One region of the Enterobacter cloacae complex sp. 385G4 genome, then DNA from elsewhere that is predicted to be linked to it. Evidence: predicted binding sites of a transcription regulator. Region 1 holds the regulator's gene; each other region holds the start of a gene.
The links. The regulator CRP, encoded in region 1, controls carbon source genes, mostly activating them, when cyclic AMP is high. The targets are predictions, from matches to a motif close to ATGTGANNNNNNTCACAT.
Positions count from the first base shown of each region.

Region 2: msrB (peptide-methionine (R)-S-oxide reductase MsrB) is a predicted target of CRP. The motif match lies at 3,911-3,928, and genes of this name have one in related genera.
Region 3: aaeR (HTH-type transcriptional activator AaeR) is a predicted target of CRP. The motif match lies at 2,566-2,583, and genes of this name have one in related genera.

Region 1 covers NZ_JBXWDD010000015.1:19,373-25,517, reverse strand. The annotation lists gene AC2FAJ_RS22145 (YccS/YhfK family putative transporter) at 1-1,444, opposite strand, end outside; gene crp (cAMP-activated global transcriptional regulator CRP) at 1,502-2,134, opposite strand; gene AC2FAJ_RS22135 (OsmC family protein) at 2,446-2,850, shown strand; gene AC2FAJ_RS22130 (phosphoribulokinase) at 2,917-3,786, opposite strand; gene AC2FAJ_RS22125 (YheU family protein) at 3,817-4,035, opposite strand; gene AC2FAJ_RS22120 (hydrolase) at 4,035-5,054, opposite strand; gene mdcA (malonate decarboxylase subunit alpha) at 5,283-6,145, shown strand, end outside.
Region 2 covers NZ_JBXWDD010000001.1:158,754-164,898, forward strand. The annotation lists gene yeaG (protein kinase YeaG) at 1-493, opposite strand, end outside; gene AC2FAJ_RS00895 (MipA/OmpV family protein) at 924-1,670, shown strand; gene AC2FAJ_RS00900 (D-hexose-6-phosphate mutarotase) at 1,749-2,633, opposite strand; gene gapA (glyceraldehyde-3-phosphate dehydrogenase) at 2,709-3,704, opposite strand; gene msrB (peptide-methionine (R)-S-oxide reductase MsrB) at 4,046-4,459, shown strand; gene AC2FAJ_RS00915 (YeaC family protein) at 4,501-4,773, shown strand; gene chiD (chitinase ChiD) at 4,825-6,078, opposite strand.
Region 3 covers NZ_JBXWDD010000004.1:311,292-317,436, reverse strand. The annotation lists gene tldD (metalloprotease TldD) at 1-743, shown strand, start outside; gene AC2FAJ_RS14380 (YagU family protein) at 790-1,404, opposite strand; gene aaeR (HTH-type transcriptional activator AaeR) at 1,622-2,548, opposite strand; gene aaeX (p-hydroxybenzoic acid efflux pump operon protein AaeX) at 2,728-2,931, shown strand; gene aaeA (p-hydroxybenzoic acid efflux pump subunit AaeA) at 2,939-3,871, shown strand; gene aaeB (p-hydroxybenzoic acid efflux pump subunit AaeB) at 3,877-5,844, shown strand; gene AC2FAJ_RS14355 (NAD-dependent succinate-semialdehyde dehydrogenase) at 5,934-6,145, shown strand, end outside.

The DNA.
Region 1 (6,145 bases):
ACTGTTCGCCGTTAAGCGTCAGCAACTGAAGGGTATATACCGCCGTCACCGTAAAGCCCACCATCGCCCAGCCGTAGTTTTTGCGAATGATTAGATAGCTTACCAGGGTGATCGCCAGCATGCCCGCCAGGGTATAGCCCTCGGGCACGTGAAAATGCAGCGTCACGCCCGCAATAATCAGCCCCGCCATCGTGCCGCCTGCCCGGTGCAGAATGCGCACCCGCGTGGCGCCATAGCCGTTCTGGGTAACAAACAGCACGGTCATTAAGATCCAGTACGGTTTCGGCAGGTGGAGCGCCATGCCCATCAGGCTGGCGATACTGAGCATGACGCTAATCCTTGCAGCGTTGCGCAGAGCGGAAGATTTCAGAGACAGGTAGCTTCTCAGCGCCGGCAGCAGCGGCAGACGTTTCTGTTTATCCGCCATCAGGTCACGGGAATAAAGCGGGCGCTGGGTGCGCAGCACACGGGCGATGCGGCTGAAGTGCCAGGCGGCAAACTGGCCGACCGGGTTATCCGGGTGCTGACGGGCGATTTTCTCCAGCGCGCCGAGCTGTTTGTCCATGTTAAAGCGCGTGGGGTAGCGGTGGTAGAGAATATCATCGGCCAGCACCCGCAGGCGCGCGGAGACGGTTTGTGCGTTCCAGCGGATCACCGCTTCGGCATGGCTGCGCTCAACCAGCTTTTGCACCTCCTGCGGGTGGTGAAGGCTAACGGAGATATGCTCCTGAAGATCCAGCCCCACCTGAAAGGTGCGCAACAGCCGTTTATATTCGTGGTTCTTGTTGGCGGCGAGCATATGCAGCTGCTGATAGCACTGGCTTATCAGGTCTACCACCTTTTGCTGGCGCGTCAGCAGCGGCGGTAAGGATTTTTCCGGATCCGTATGCTGGGTGAGCAGGGTGTATTTGGCTTCACAGTAATCCGCAAGCTGCACGTAGAGCAGGCTCAGAGATTCGCGCAGCGGCTGCTCCCGCCACAGCCAGAACCAGAACCAGTTAAACAGCCCGTACCACAGCGTGCCGAGGGCGTAGATCAGCAGCGGCTCCCACACAGGCATATTACCGGCGAGGCTCAGGGTGAAGATGGCCGCAATGAGTGACGCGGGAAGCAGACGGGCATGGAGCGAGCTGATTTCGGCGGTGACGCCGAGGGTCATCGCCAGCACGGTCAGGATCAGCGGCAGGGGAATATCACGAGCCAGCAGAAGCTGCACCGCGAGGCTACAGCCAGCAAACAGCGAGCCGCCAATTATCAGACGTTTGAAAAAGCGTTTATGGGGCGTGTCCAGACCGGCAATGTTGCAGCAGGCGGGGACGAGAGAAAACAGCAGGCCCTGCTGAAGATGTCCCAGGATCAGGCCCACGGCCACGGGAAGACACAGCACCAGCGTTTGTCGTAGTGCGTAGTTAACTTCCGGGTGATAGATCAGCCTGCGCCACATGGGGAAAAGAGACAAAAACGGCGTGACACCTCGCGATGGCACGCCGTTTAGGCAGGATTAACGGGTTCCGTAAACCACGATGGTTTTACCGTGGGCGGAGATCAGGTTTTGATCTTCCAGCATTTTCAGAATACGGCCCACCGTTTCGCGGGAGCAACCGACGATCTGACCGATTTCCTGACGGGTAATTTTAATTTGCATGCCGTCCGGGTGGGTCATCGCGTCTGGCTGTTTCGCCAGGTTCAGCAGAGTCTGCGCAATACGGCCAGTCACGTCCAGGAAGGCGAGGTTACCCACTTTCTCTGACGTCACCTGCAGACGGCGCGCCATCTGGGAAGAAAGACGCATCAGGATGTCAGGGTTAACCTGAATCAGCTGACGGAATTTCTTATAAGAAATTTCAGCCACTTCACATGCTGTCTTTGCACGAACCCAGGCGCTACGTTCCTGGCCTTCTTCAAACAGGCCCAGTTCACCGATAAAATCGCCCTGGTTCAGATAGGAAAGGATCATCTCTTTGCCTTCCTCATCTTTGATCAGCACTGCCACCGAGCCTTTGACGATGTAATACAACGTTTCCGCTTTTTCACCCTGGTGAATCAGCGTGCTCTTCGATGGGTACTTATGAATGTGGCAATGAGACAAGAACCATTCGAGAGTCGGGTCTGTTTGCGGTTTGCCAAGCACCATGCGCTGTTATCCTCTGTTATAAGCTGTCACCAGAGTCATCAGATGCATCCGGACTCTGGGGTTGCAATCGAATTCTTACCCATACCCTGGGAAGTCGGCTGTCGTAACGTTTCGCAGCCAGTAAAGTTTGATGTCCTCTGCATACATGTGTAACGTCAATGTATTACTGTAGCATCCTGAGTGTTTTAGCATAGCTTTTGCCGCGTGTCTCCTGGTGTCTCGCTTCAGCATGATGCAGGTCGCCTTCCATTGCGAGAAATGTAACGCACGCGTAATCTGTCACCAAAAATGCAACGTTGGAGTTAATGAATATGCAAGCGCGCGTGAAGTGGGTTGAAGGTTTAACGTTCCTGGGCGAGTCCGCATCAGGACACCAGATTTTGATGGATGGTAACTCCGGCGATAAAGCTCCAAGCCCAATGGAAATGGTGCTGATGGCGGCAGGCGGATGCAGCGCGATCGACGTGGTGTCGATTCTGCAAAAAGGTCGTCATGACGTGACGGATTGTGAGGTCAAACTCACGTCAGAACGCCGCGAAGAGGCGCCACGCCTGTTCACCCACATTAATCTGCACTTTGTTGTCACCGGGAAAGAACTGAAAGACGCGGCGGTCTCACGCGCGGTGGATCTCTCTGCGGAGAAATACTGCTCTGTGGCGTTAATGCTGGAGAAAGCGGTAAAAATCACCCATTCGTATGAAGTGATCGAGGCTTAATTATTGGGGCATCGTGCGTGTTGATGCCCTCACCCTAACCCTCTCCCACGGGGAGAGGGAACATGTTCACGCGATCTGCTTCCCTTCCATCAGTCGCTCCACCAGCGGCGTCATGATCAGCTCCATTGCAAGCCCCATTTTTCCACCGGGAACCACTAACGTATTCATGTGGGAAATAAACGAGCCCTGCAGCATCGCCAGCAGCCAGGGGTAATCAATGCCTTCAAGATTGCGGAAGTGGATCACCACAAAGCTCTCATCCAGCGACGGGATGCTTTTCGCCGCGAACGGATTGGAAGTGTCCACCGTCGGCACGCGCTGGAAGTTAATGTGCGTGCGGGAGAACTGCGGCGTGAGATAATTGATGTAATCTTCCATGGAGCGCACCACCGAGTCCATTACCGCCTCGCGCGAATGGCCGCGCTCGCTCATGTCGCGCGTCAGCTTCTGGATCCACTCAAGGTTAACAATTGGCACCACCCCCACCAGCAAATCCACGTGGCGCGCCACGTCGTGCTGAGGCGTCACAACGCCGCCGTGTAGCCCTTCGTAAAACAGCACGTCGGTCGGTTCCGGCAGCGGCTGCCAGGGCGTGAACGTGCCGGGGACCTGGTTCCAGGGTACGGCTTCGTCGTAGGTGTGCAGATACTTACGGGACTGCCCGGTACCGCTCTGACCGTATTCGCGGAAGGTTTGCTCCAGCAGGCCGAAATCATTGGCTTCCGGGCCAAAGTAGCTGATGTGTTTACCCAAATCGCGTGCCTTGCGGATCGCCATGTCCATCTCAGGCCGCGTATAGCGGTGAAAGCTGTCGCCTTCGACCTCCGCCGAACGGAGATTCAGCTGGGCGAAAATCTTGCGAAAAGCGAGGCTGGTGGTGGTGGTTCCCGCACCACTCGACCCCGTAACGGCAATAATGGGATGTCTGGCAGACATAGCAACTCCCTGACGGAAAAGGTTGGAAGATCAGCCGTGAAACGCGTTGCGGGGCATGATATTGACCGTCTCATGCAGTTCTGACCACACCAGCACCACGTCGCCGCTTTTCAGCTGGCGTTTTACATCGTTGACCTTTTGCTCAAGCGAACGCTCATGTTCACCATAATCGGTGCCTTCGCGCAAGACAAAGCTTTCAATCAGATTATCGAGCGTTTCGGGAGCCAGATCCTGCCAGGGAATAATCATTATTTACCGTCCAGATATGCCGTTAACCAGTCGGGAATTCGCGTCTCAAGCCACATTTTTGGCCGACGCAGCGTGCCGCTAACAAAGCCGACATGTCCGCCGAATTGGGTGAGCTGATACTCCACGTTGGCCGGCAGATGATCGGGCGCCGGGATCGAGTGATGATCCATAAACGGATCATCTTTGGCGTGGATAATCAGCGTGGGTTTCGTGATTAGATTCAGTAAAGGCATGGCGCTGCACTGACGGTAATAGTCAATCGCATCGGCAAAGCCGTGAATTTTCGAGGTGATCAAATCATCAAACTCGCGCAGGCGCTTCACGCGTTTGAGCTGTTGCAGCGTCACAGGCAGCGTATCCGGATAGGCCTTCAGCTTGCGCGCGGCGTTGGCTTTCAGCAGGTTGAGCAGGTAGCGCTGGTAGACCCGCGAAAACCCCTTTTCCATATGATAGCTGCACTGCTCCAGCATAAATGGCGCAGAGACAATGACCGCCGCATCCAGCGGTACGGCGTCGCTCTCCTTCGCCAGCAGGCAGGCCAGCATATTGCCGCCCAGCGAATACCCCACCGCTGCCGTTGGCGCCTCGCCGAAATTGTCTCTTAGCCAGCGCAGGAACCAGGTGCCGTCCTCGGTTTCACCCGAGTGATAAATACGTTTCTGACGATTAGGCTCGCCGCTGCATCCGCGAAAATGCATCACCACCCCAAGCCAGCCGCGGGCTTTCGCCGCCTCAATGAGACCGTGTGCGTAAGGGCTGTGCAGGCTGCCTTCCAGACCGTGAAACACCACCAGACGGGGTTTATGTCTGGCCCGATCCGGATCTTCGCTCCAGGCGAGATCTAAAAAGTCGCCGTCCGGCAAATCCAGGCGCTGCCAGTGCGGGGTGAACTGCACCTTGCGGCGGATCAGGCGCGGCAGCATGGTTTGCAGGTGGGGGTTAGCCACGCCGCGCATGGGCACGAACTCTGCGCTCTCTTCGGCTGCAATGTCGAAGTCTGATGGAATGATTTGGGTCATAAGGGCGATGCTGATTCTTGTCAGAAATTTACTATACCTTCCGAATTGTACCCCGTTTAGCCCGTTTTTCCGAAGCATGAACTGATCCCGATCACAAATCTTTACCTTGATTATTACTCTCAGGCTAATGATTCCTCTCTACGCTTAATTGATGCCTTTCTCGCCAGAGCGCAGACTTTACTCAACGTTAAGCAAATCAGAATGATGTGCTGAATCAGGAGGTTAATAATGTTATCTGGGCAAACACCCACCCGGCAATGGAACACCCGACGCAGTGAGAAAGCGCGTCGTCTGGCATCCGTACCGGTGCAGGGCAAGGTACTGCCAACCGGCGATCTTGTCGCCATGCTGGAAAAACTGATCGCCCCGGGCGACAAAGTCGTGCTGGAAGGCAACAACCAGAAGCAGGCGGATTTCCTTTCCCGTTCACTGGCGGAAGTAAACCCGCAAATCGTGCACGATCTGCATATGATCATGCCGAGCGTGGGCCGCAGCGAACATCTGGACATCTTTGAGAAAGGCATTGCCCGCAAGCTGGACTTCTCCTTCTCCGGGACGCAAAGCCTGCGTATCTCTCAGCTGCTGGAAGACGGTCAGCTCGAAATCGGTGCGATCCACACCTACATCGAACTCTACTCACGTTTATACGTCGACCTGTCGCCAAACGTGGCGCTGATTGCCGGTTTTAAAGCGGACCGCAAAGGCAACCTCTATACCGGTGCGAGTACCGAAGATACCCCGGCGCTGGTGGAAGCCGCCGCGTTCCACGACGGTATCGTCATCGCACAGGTAAACGAGCTGGTGGACGACGAGTGCGACCTGCCGCGCGTGGATATACCGGGCTCGTGGATTGACTACGTGGTGGTTGCCGACAAGCCGTTCTTTATCGAACCGCTCTTCACCCGCGATCCGCGCCTGATTAAACAGGAACATATCCTGATGGCGATGATGGCGATTAAAGGCATCTACGCTGAACACCAGGTGCAGTCCCTGAACCACGGGATTGGCTTTAACACCGCAGCGATCGAGCTGCTGCTGCCAACCTACGGCGAACAGCTCGGACTCAAAGGCAAAATCTGTAAACACTGGAC
Region 2 (6,145 bases), on a different contig from region 1:
ACTCTTTATCCAGAATTTGCGCATCTTCCTGCGGGTTAAACAGGCACAGCGGATGGTCGTTCACCGGGCTGCGTTCGCCGTTGGCGCTTAGCACGTAAATCGGTACGCGCTGCATCAGCGACTTCAGGCGTTCAGCCAGCGAGGATTTACCGCCGCCGACGGGGCCGAGTAAATAGAGGATCTGTTTCTTCTCTTCCAGACCCTGGGCGGCATGCTTCAGATAGGAGACAATCTGTTCAATGGCATCTTCCATACCATAGAACTCTTCGAACGCCGGATATCGGGCGACCACCCGATTCGAAAATAGACGGGAAAGCCGTGGCTCCAGGGCAGTATCAACCATGTTTGGCTCACCGATAGCCATCAATAGCCGTTCTGCCGCATTGGCATAGGCACTGCGATCTTGCCGACAAATGGTAAGAAACTCCTGCAGTGTGAACTCTTCGTCCTTGGCAGCTTCGTAGCGCTGGCGATAGTGATCGAATATATTCATGGCATGCCGTCCTTTCGTTTTTTAGCACAGGATAAGAGCCGTTCGTATGAGTAGTGGAGGCTCCCGGAAGAGAATCTCTCGCACCCCACTGCCAGAGCAGCAACCTGTGTGCCAGGTCAGACTCTAAGAACCGCAGGTGTTCAGGAAAACTCTTCTTAAATTTAAGCGTAGATGGCATTTGCCAAACTTGCATGCTGAGAAAAACTAATTTCAATGACATATCAATAACTCATCCAAAAATTTCCACCCTGGTTATAAGGCTCAAGCACGTTTTTCATGCATCGGTCATATAAATGAAAGCGGGTTGTCATCTGAAAAGTTAAAAATAATGGGTTAATCAGACTGATTAGCAGGCAAAAAATTTTGGGATGTACGGGAATGGCGGTTACACTTCACCCGCTGATTATTTGACTACAGGAAAGAATGGATTGTGACCAAACTCAAACTTCTGGCATTGGGCATCCTTGCCGCGACCGCAGTTAGCACCGCTCAGGCGGAAAGTCAGTGGACGGTGGGTGCGGGCGTTGGCGTCATTAACAGCCCATACAAACAGTATGACCGCGATGTTTATCCTGTACCCGTTATCACCTATGAAGGCGATAACTTCTGGTTCCGCGGTCTCGGCGGCGGCTACTATCTGTGGAACGATACGGCCGATAAGCTCTCTATCATGGCCTACTACGATCCAACGCACTTCAAGCCAGGCGACAGCGACAGCCACGCGCTTCGCCAGCTCGACAAGCGCAAAAGCTCCATGATGGCCGGGCTTTCATACGTGCATAACACCCAGTATGGCTTCCTCCGTACGGCCCTGGCGGGTGATACGCTGGATAACAGCAACGGCTTTATCTGGGATCTGGCGTGGTTGTATCGCTATACCAACGGTGGGCTCACCCTGACGCCGGGTATCGGCGTGCAGTACAACAGTGAAAACTACAACGACTATTACTACGGCGTCTCTAAAAACGAGTCCCGCCGCAGTGGGCTGAAAAGCTACAGCGCCGATGATGGCTGGGATCCTTACCTGGAGCTGACCGCGAGCTATAACTTCCTTGGCGACTGGAACGTCTACGGTACCGGCCGTTACGAGCGTCTGAGCGACGAAGTGAAGGATAGCCCGATGGTTGATAAGTCCTGGGCTGGCATCTTCTCGGTGGGCGTGACCTACAAGTTCTGATTGTGCATTATCGCGGTGCAATCATTGCATCAAAACGGGGCGCTTGCGCCCCGTTTGCTTTGGTGTGGTGCAGCGACCTTATCGCTTAACGATGCGAATTGTCTGCCCTAAACGAGACGGCTTTTCCTCGCTCGCTTTCTGCGGGGTGGTTACGCAGGCCGTTTCCACGCAGACGAACGTTTTGTAACCGTCATCAGGGATGTCGGCCATGCTGATGGAGAGTGCAGGCCCCGGGTTCCAGCCCACCACGTTGCTGTGATGGTGATGAACCACCTCAATGCCGCGGTTCAGAGCACCGTCGTGGATCACGCTGCACGCTTCCGGATGCAAATAGACGCGGTCAGTACGGTCAGGGAACGTCTGAACGCCGTCGCTCAGCTTACCTTCCTTCGCGTTATCAACTTTGTCGATAAAGGTATCGCCCAGGCCGCTCACCTTCACTGCATTGATGTCACCCACGTTGAAGTAGGTATGCAGGGCAGAGGTGGTCTCGAACTCGCCATGAGCTTCCAGCTCAATCTCGCAGCTCTGACCCAGTTTGAAGCGGGCATACAGGGTGAAATCATGCGGCCACAGGGCGCGGGTTTCATCATTAGCCTGCAGCTCAAAGGTCAGTACTGCGCCGTTGTCATCTTCGTTATGTGCTTTCAGCGTCCACTGCTGGTTACGGGCGAAACCGTGAGAAGGCAAACCCGGCTGTGCGGACGGGCCAAACCACGGCCAGCAGATCGGTACGCCGCCGCGAATCGCATCCCCTTTTTTGAACGAGGTGGCGTCACTCAGCCACAGCGCTTCCGCTTCGCCTTCCGGTTTCCAGGAGAGCAGGTGCGCGCCGTTCAGCGCCACGGAGGCTTTAACGCGCGGGTGGTCAACGACGATAACGTCGGCACCGTCAATCTGACGGCGGGAGAGCACAGGGGTAAGTTGTTCGACTACCGGAAGTGCAAAAATTTTATTTATCATTAAGCAATCCTCTGTCTAAAAAACAATAAAAAAGGCGACCGAAGTCGCCTTTTTGGATCAATCACTCATCTCAACTTATTTGGAGATGTGAGCGATCAGGTCCAGTACTTTGTTAGAGTAGCCGGTTTCGTTGTCGTACCAGGAAACCAGTTTCACGAAGTTGTCGTTCAGTGCGATACCTGCTTTAGCATCGAACACGGAAGTGCACACTTCGCCGTTGAAATCGGTAGATACAACGTCGTCTTCGGTGTAACCCAGAACGCCTTTCATTGGGCCTTCGGAAGCAGCTTTGATTGCTTTCTTAATTTCTTCATAAGAAGCAGCTTTTTCCAGACGAACGGTCAGGTCAACAACGGATACGTTAGGAGTTGGAACGCGGAACGCCATACCAGTCAGTTTGCCATTCAGTTCTGGCAGTACTTTACCTACAGCTTTAGCAGCACCGGTAGAGGATGGGATGATGTTCTGAGCCGCGCCACGGCCGCCGCGCCAGTCTTTGTGAGACGGGCCGTCAACGGTTTTCTGAGTAGCGGTGGTCGCGTGAACGGTAGTCATCAGACCTTCGATGATGCCGAAGTTGTCGTTGATCACTTTAGCCAGCGGTGCCAGGCAGTTGGTGGTGCAGGATGCGTTAGAAACGATGTCCTGGCCAGCGTAAGTTTCGAAGTTTGCACCGCGAACGAACATTGGGGTGTTGTCTTTGGAAGGACCAGTCAGAACAACTTTCTTCGCACCCGCAGTGATGTGTTTACGTGCAGTTTCGTCGGTCAGGAAGATACCGGTTGCTTCAGCAACAACGTCAACACCGATTTCGTTCCATTTCAGGTTAGCTGGGTCTTTCTCAGCAGTAACGCGGATGGTTTTGCCGTTAACAACCAGGTGGCCGTCTTTCACTTCAACGGTGCCGTCGAAACGACCGTGAGTTGAGTCGTACTTCAGCATGTACGCCATGTATTCAGCGTCCAGGAGATCGTTGATACCAACGATTTCGATGTCAGAACGTTTCTGAGCAGCACGGAAAACAATACGGCCGATACGGCCAAAACCGTTGATACCTACTTTGATAGTCATATATTCCACCAGCTATTTGTTAGTGAATAAAAGGTTGCCTGTAAAATTACAAAAACCTTACGCAGCGTCAAGCGGAATCGTGTCAATCATTGCGACAAATCAATCCTGTGACTAACGTTTGTGCGACTGACTCGCCTCACTTTCCCTTTGAGCTTGCAACCACATGGGGGCTGCGCCCGGAATTTTAAAGTCCTCGCAGGATAAAAATGTGAACGTGATCACAATTGCCTGACCGCCTTTTCGCGACACATAAGTTTAGAACAAAAGTGCACGCAAGGGTGTTAATGTTTTGTTAGAATCCGGGTTAAAAGATGTCTGTTTCTACAGCGAGATGTAAGCATATGTCGAACCAACATAACCCTGACGATCTGAAAAAAAACCTCACCGAAATGCAGTTTTACGTGACCCAGAATCACGGCACGGAGCCGCCATTTACCGGGCGATTACTGCACAACAAGCGAGACGGTGTCTATCACTGTCTGGTCTGCGATGCCCCGCTGTTCAATTCACAAACGAAATACGACTCCGGCTGCGGCTGGCCGAGCTTTTACGAGCCGGTGAGCGATGACGCAATCCGCTATCTGACCGACTCGTCGCACGGTATGGTGCGCACGGAAATTCGCTGCGGTAACTGCGACGCGCACCTGGGGCACGTCTTCCCGGATGGTCCTCAGCCAACGGGTGAGCGTTTCTGCGTGAATTCAGCCTCAATGAGCTTCACCGATGATGAAAACGGCGACCAGATTAAGGGTTGAAAAAACGATTCAGCAAATTATTCCTTTGAAAGGGAGAGATCGTGAATATTGAGGACATGATTAACGGGATGACCCCGGAAGTTTATCAGCGTCTGGTGACCGCCGTTGAGCTGGGAAAATGGCCGGACGGTGTGGCGCTCACGCCTGAGCAAAAAGAGAACAGTTTGCAGCTGGTGATGCTGTGGCAGGCGCGCAATAACACCGATGCGCAACACATGACTATCGACACTAACGGTCAGATGGTGATGAAGAGCAAGCGCGAGCTGAAAGAAGATTTTGGCATCACGCCGAAGCCGATTGCGACTTTCAAATAATGCTCTACATGCAGGCCGGGTAAGCGTTAGCGCCACCCGGCACAATACACCTTAGTGCGGGATCCCGAGCGACTCCGCCAGCTGTTTCGCTAACTGATTATTGTCGTCCGCTCCGTACTCCCAGAACATCGCCCCGGCGAGGCCTTTCTCTTTGATGTAGTCCGCCTTGATCGCGACAGAACGCGGATTCTCATACGAAATCGCAAACAGCGCGTTGCCATCGGCACCCTTTACCGAGAGCCACGGTACCTTCGCCTGGTCGTCCCAGTGCTCGGTAAAACGCTTCTGCGGATCGTTCAGCAGCTTCTTCACGATATCGTTGTACTTCACGTAGGTATCTTTAGTCAGGTCATAGCCGAGCGACTTAAACAGGGCGATCTCCTGCGGTCCAAAGTAGGGCTGGGTGACCGGATTTTTTTGCGCGTCCGGCTTGCTCCAGTCAATGCCCGGTTCAACCGCACGTTTCGGTACGCGGCCGTAAAAACCGATCCCGAGGTTCATCTGCTTCGGCTTAAGTCCGGCGGCCAGATAGTTGTTCACCACAAAATCGACGCTGTATTTGTCGGCGGCAGCCACCGTTGGCCAGGCGCTGGAGTCATACAGGTTCGCGTTGAAGTACTGTGTCCCGTACGCCATGTCGTAGGTCATCAGGTTGATGTAGTCGAGGAGCGGGGCGATGGCTTTGACATCCACCCAGCTTTTCGGACTTTCCGCATTCGCGCCCACCGCAATGGTCACCAGCTTTTTCTGCCCGAACGCGTCGCGCATCTCTTTCAGCAGGGCGGTGAAGTTATCCCTGTCGGCGGGCTGGCTTGCAACCAGCCCCCACGCGCCGTTGACCGGATATTCCCAGTCGAGATCGATCCCGTCCAGACCGTATTTCTCAACAATTTCCTTCGCGGAGCGGATAAACACCGCGCGACTCTCCTGGGTTGCCGCTGCGCCAGAGAAACCGCGTGCCCCCCAGCCGCCAACGGAGAGCAGGACTTTCAGGTTCGGGTTTTGTTTACGCAGGGTCGGGATAAGGGCCAGATCGGACGCCACTTTTGGCGAAAGCCAGATTTGATGCAGCTTCGCCGGATCTTTCAGCGCGGGGTTGGTCTCGTCTTTCTCGTTGTTATAAACAAGCCCAAACGAGTAGTTCAGGTGGGTGATCTGGCGAACGTCCAGTTTATTGATATCGCCACCCGGTCCGGCGGTGACATCGCCACCCCCGTTAAAGTAGCCCACGGACATCAGAGGCGCGGCGGAAGCAAGCGACGCGCAAAGCAAGGGTAATGCTGCCAGCAGGGGCAAACGTTTCATACAAGTTCCTCTTTGACTTAATAAAAATAACCACGCCACAGAAAAGGCGTGGCGAAAAAACAGCCTG
Region 3 (6,145 bases), on a different contig from region 1:
TGGTGAATCTTAATGCTGTTGCGGCGCCGGCCGGGACATTCCCGGTGGTGCTGGGCGCAGGCTGGCCGGGCGTGCTGCTGCACGAAGCGGTGGGCCACGGTCTGGAAGGCGATTTTAACCGTCGTGGGACGTCCGTGTTCAGCGGCCAGATCGGACAGCTCGTCTCCTCTGAGCTTTGCACCGTAGTAGATGATGGCACCATGCTTGACCGCCGCGGCTCGATTTCTATCGACGATGAAGGTACGCCAGGCCAGTACAACGTGCTGATCGAAAACGGCGTTCTGAAAGGCTACATGCAGGACAAACTCAACGCGCGCCTGATGGGCGTAGCGCCAACGGGTAACGGCCGCCGTGAATCTTACGCGCACCTGCCGATGCCGCGCATGACCAACACTTATATGCTGCCGGGCAAATCCACGCCGCAGGAGATTATCGAATCCGTGGATTACGGTATCTTTGCGCCAAACTTTGGCGGCGGCCAGGTGGATATCACATCCGGTAAGTTTGTCTTCTCGACTTCAGAAGCGTACCTGATTGAGAAGGGCAAAGTGACCAAAGCGGTGAAGGGCGCGACGCTGATTGGCTCCGGCATTGAAGCGATGCAGCAGATTTCCATGGTCGGTAACGATCTGAAGCTGGATAACGGCGTGGGTGTTTGCGGTAAAGAAGGCCAGAGCCTGCCGGTTGGTGTGGGTCAGCCAACGCTGAAAGTGGATAATCTGACGGTGGGCGGCACGGCCTGACCTGAGCAAACATAAAAAATGGCGCTACAGATGTAGCGCCATTTTTTTAACGTAAGTTACCCAGCGGGATCTCCGGATCCGGCTCGTGAGTAATGCGGTTACGCAAGTCACGTCGAATGATTTCGATCGACCAGAACCAGACCAGATGACCCACGATCTCTGACACGTGTTCATACCAGGGCAGATCAAACAGCGGTGGCGTCAGCCCCATCAGCGGGAAGGAGAGCATGTGAACAAAAAGCTGTGCCAATGCACCCGCCAGCAAACCCTGCCAGAGTTTAATTTTCGGGAAGACTTCAGCAACGACACAATACCCAACCGCGAAGACGATTGAGAAAATAATATGCGTGACGCCGACCCAGTTAAATATATGTCCGGCAAAGGTATAAACTGCTGCGTTAGGATCAACTACGCCCAGCCAGTCGCGTAAAAAAACATAGGGTGGATTTAAAAAATTGCGGGAGCAATCTATTTGGCCTGCGGCTCTTATTAATTGCTCAGGGCCGCATGCGCCGGTAAATAAATCGGTGGGACTGCGTGGCGGGAGTGGTACCTCGGCTCCCCATTTGACAAACGCGGAGACAATTCCTGCAATTAAGCCAATGAACGCGGCGAGTCCGTAGCGCCTGCGTGACGGCGGTGTTTGTTCAAATAGATTCATTTCGTTTCCTTGTTTAACGTCATCCTGCGAAATACATTTTATTATTCAAATCAGCAACAAAATAATAACAGTCTGAATGCCAGACTGTTTATAAGGTAAAGGGCAGGCGGCGGCAGTGTCAATTCGCTATTCCTGATAGAAGCTAAAGAATATTCCTGGATGAAGGCCGGCTTCATCCTGAAATATTAATGGCGCGGATATTTCAGAAATTAATTACTTATTCCTTTCTTCTTCCGCGCATTCCCTGAAACAGCTCTGCTACGTCGACAAAATAGTCGGTCAGATAGTTAATACACACCTGTACTTTGAGGGGCAGCTTGTCCTTCTCGGTATACAGGGCGTAGACCGGGCGTGGATCGGACTGATAGCGCGGGAAGAGGATCTCCAGCACGCCGCTGTTGATCTCATTGATCACCCACATCAGCGGCACGTAGGCGATCCCGGCGCCGGCCACCAGCCAGCGCGAAATGGTCATCGGATCGTTGGTGACGAACCGGCCTTCCGGCAGCAGCCTGGTGGAGATCCCTTCCGGAGCAATCAGTTCAAATTCATTATCGGGGCGGACGCTGTACTCCAGCCAGGAGTGGTTAGCGAGATCGGCAGGTTTCTCCGGCACACCGTACTGCGCCAGATAGCTCTTCGAGGCACAGACCACCATCGGCATGCTTCCGAGGCGACGTGAGAACAGGCTGGAGTCCTGCAACGCGCCAACGCGGATCACCACGTCTAATCCATCGGCGATCAGGTCTGGGGCAGGGATGCCCGTCACCAGATTGACGGTAAGCCCAGGGTACTCTTTCAGCATGTCCGCCGTCATGGCAGCGAGAACATTTTGTGCCATAGTTGAAGAACACCCTATACGCAGCGTGCCGATGGGCGTGTTGTTAAAGGCATAGAGTTGTTCGTGAACATCCTGCACTTCATGCAGCATGCGGCGACAGCCCTGATAGTAAATTTTACCGGCTTCCGTCAACCCGATGCTGCGGGTGCTGCGGTTGAGCAGCTTAACCTGAAGCTCATCTTCCAGTTTGGACACCGTCTGGCTGATGGATGAGACGCTCATCTGAAGCTGGCGCGCAGCGGCGGTAAATGAGCCGAGTTCAACCACTTTGGCGAAGACGGACATGCGTTTTAAACGTTCCATTGTTCACTCTGGCTTAAAAGTGATTTAGATCACATATGATAGATAACAGCATAACAGTTACGTTAATATATTATTAATTACATAACGGCTGCGCCATTCTCGCCCGGCGTTTCTTGCTCTCCTGCGGTGGCGTGCGCTAAAAAATTCTGAAGCCTGCACTCTCTCTTATCAAGGTCAACATGAGTCTGTTTCCCGTTATCGTGGTGTTCGGTCTGTCGTTCCCACCGATATTTTTCGAGCTTCTTTTATCACTGGCGATCTTCTGGCTGGTGCGCAAGGTGCTGGTCCCTACCGGGATCTACGATTTCGTCTGGCACCCTGCATTGTTCAATACCGCGCTGTATTGCTGCCTGTTTTACCTGATATCGCGCATGTTTGTCTGAGGTTGATGTGAAAACGCTAACAAGAAAAATCTCCCGCACCGCCATTACCATGGCGCTGGTTATCCTCGCGTTCATCGCTATTTTTCGCGCCTGGGTTTATTACACCGAATCACCGTGGACGCGTGACGCGCGCTTTAGCGCCGATGTGGTGGCAATTGCCCCCGACGTGGCCGGCCTTATCACGGCGGTTAACGTTCACGATAACCAGCTGGTGAAGAAAGATCAGGTCCTGTTCACCATCGACCAGCCTCGTTACCAGAAGGCGCTGGAGGAAGCAGAAGCAGACGTGGCCTATTACCAGGCGCTGGCCGCAGAGAAACGCCGTGAGGCAGGCCGTCGTAACCAGCTTGGCGTTCAGGCCATGTCCCGCGAAGAGATTGACCAGTCCAACAACGTGCTGCAAACCGTGCTGCACCAGTTAGCGAAAGCGCAGGCAACGCGCGATCTGGCGAAGCTCGACCTAGAGCGTACCGTGATCCGCGCGCCGGCCGATGGCTGGGTGACCAACCTGAACGTCTATGCCGGGGAGTTTATCACCCGTGGCTCAACCGCCGTGGCGCTGGTTAAACAGAACTCCTTCTACGTGCTCGCCTATATGGAAGAGACCAAGCTGGAGGGCGTTCGTCCGGGTTATCGCGCAGAAGTCACGCCGCTTGGCAGCAACCGCGTCTTTAAAGGTACCGTCGACAGCGTTGCCGCAGGGGTAACCAACTCCAGCAGCTCTAACGATGCCAAAGGGATGGCGACGGTGGATTCTAACCTGGAGTGGGTGCGTCTGGCGCAACGCGTGCCGGTACGTATTCATCTGGATGAGCAGCAGGGCAACCTGTGGCCAGCGGGTACCACGGCGACGGTGGTGATCACCGGAGAAAAAGATCGGGATGCCAGCCAGGACTCCCTCTTCCGTAAAATTGCCCATCGCCTGCGCGAGTTTGGTTAATCGCCATGGGTATCTTTTCCATCGCCAGCCAGCACATTCGCTTCGCCGTGAAGCTGGCGTGCGCCATCGTGCTGGCGCTGTTCGTTGGCTTCCACTTCCAGCTTGAAACCCCTCGCTGGGCGGTGCTGACCGCCGCGATTGTCGCGGCGGGCCCTGCCTTCGCCGCGGGTGGAGAACCCTACTCTGGTGCGATCCGCTATCGCGGGATGCTGCGTATCATCGGGACGTTTATCGGCTGTTTCGCGGCGCTGACCATTATTATTCTGATGATCCGCACGCCGCTGCTGATGCTAATGGTGTGCTGCATCTGGGCAGGCTTCTGCACCTGGGTCTCGTCTCTGGTAAAAGTGGAGAACTCCTACGCCTGGGGGCTGGCGGGCTATACCGCGCTGATCATTGTCATCACCATCCAAAGCGAACCGCTGCTCGCGCCGCAGTTTGCCGTGGAGCGCTGCAGCGAGATTGTGATTGGTATTGTCTGCGCGATCGTGGCTGACCTGCTTTTCTCCCCGCGCTCGATCAAGCAAGAGGTGGATCGCGAGCTGGACGCGCTGATCGTTGCCCAGTACCAGCTGATGCAGCTGTGCATTAAACACGGCGACAGCGAAGAGGTGGATAAAGCCTGGAGCGGGCTGGTTCGTCGTACGCAGGCGCTGGAAGGGATGCGCAGCAACCTCAATATGGAGTCGTCTCGCTGGGCGCGGGCGAATCGTCGCCTTAAAGCCCTGAATACCGTCTCCTTAACGCTGATTACCCAGGCCTGCGAAACCTATCTTATCCAGAACACCCGCCCGGAAGCGGTCACCGACACGTTCCGTGAGCTGTTTGCCGAGCCGGTAGAGACCGTACAGGACGTGCATAAGCAGCTTAAGCGCATGCGCCGGGTGATTGCCTGGACCGGGGAGCGCGAGACGCCGGTGACGATCTACACCTGGGTTGGGGCCGCAACGCGCTATCTGCTGCTTAAGCGCGGCGTGATCGGTAACACCAAAATCAGCGCGGCGGAAGAAGAGGTGCTCCAGGGCGAAGTGGTGATCAAGGCGGAGTCTGCCGAGCGCCATCACGCGATGGTCAACTTCTGGCGTACCACGCTTGCCTGTATGCTCGGCACGCTGTTCTGGCTGTGGACGGGCTGGACGTCCGGCAGCGGCGCGATGGTGATGATTGCCGTCGTGACCGCACTGGCGATGCGTCTGCCTAACCCGCGCATGGTCGCCATTGATTTCCTCTACGGCACCATCGCCGCGCTGCCGATAGGCGCGCTCTATTTCCTGGTCATCATCCCGTCGACGCAGCAGAGCATGCTGCTGCTCTGTATTAGCCTGGCAGTGATGGCGTTCTTTATCGGCATTGAAGTGCAAAAGCGCCGCCTGGGATCGCTGGGGGCGCTGGCGAGTACGATTAACATCATCGTGCTGGATAACCCGATGACCTTCCACTTCAGCCAGTTCCTCGACAGCGCGCTGGGTCAGCTGGTGGGCTGCTTCCTGGCGATGATGGTGATTCTGCTGGTCCGGGATAACTCGCAGGCGCGGACGGGGCGCGTATTGCTGAACCAGTTTGTATCGGCTGCCGTGTCGTCGATGACTACCAATACCGCGCGTCGTAAAGAGAACCACCTGCCCGCGCTCTACCAGCAGCTGTTTTTACTGCTGAACAAGTTCCCGGGCGACATAGCGAAGTTCCGCCTGGCGTTAACCATGATCATCGCGCACCAGCGTCTGCGCAACGCGCCGGTGCCGATCAACGACGATCTCTCGGCCTTCCACCGTCAGCTGCGTCGTACCGCCGACCATGTGCTTTCCGCCAGCAGTGACGACAAACGCCGTCGTTACTTTACCCAACTGCTTGAAGAACTGGATATTTATCAGGAAAAACTCAAGCACTGGCAAGCGCCGCCACAGGTGACCGAGCCGGTAGGGCGGCTGGTGTTTATGCTGCATCGCTACCAGAATGCCCTCACGGATAACTGACTGAAGTAAAAAAACCGACGCCAAAAGCGCCGGTTTTTTTGTGGCTATACTTATTCCAGCACGTACTTACATTCAGGAAGGGAGGACACATGACGACTCAGGCGCTTCAGGACAACACCCTTTTTCAGACCGGCTATCTGGTCGACGGCATCTGGAAAACGCTGGACACAACGTTTGATGTGCTGAACCCCGCGACCGGTGAGGTCATCGCTAAAGTTGCGAAAGCGGGGAAAGCGCAAACCGAAGAAGCGATCGCAGCGGCCACCAAAGCCTTCCCGGCATGGCGTGCCAAAACCGCGAA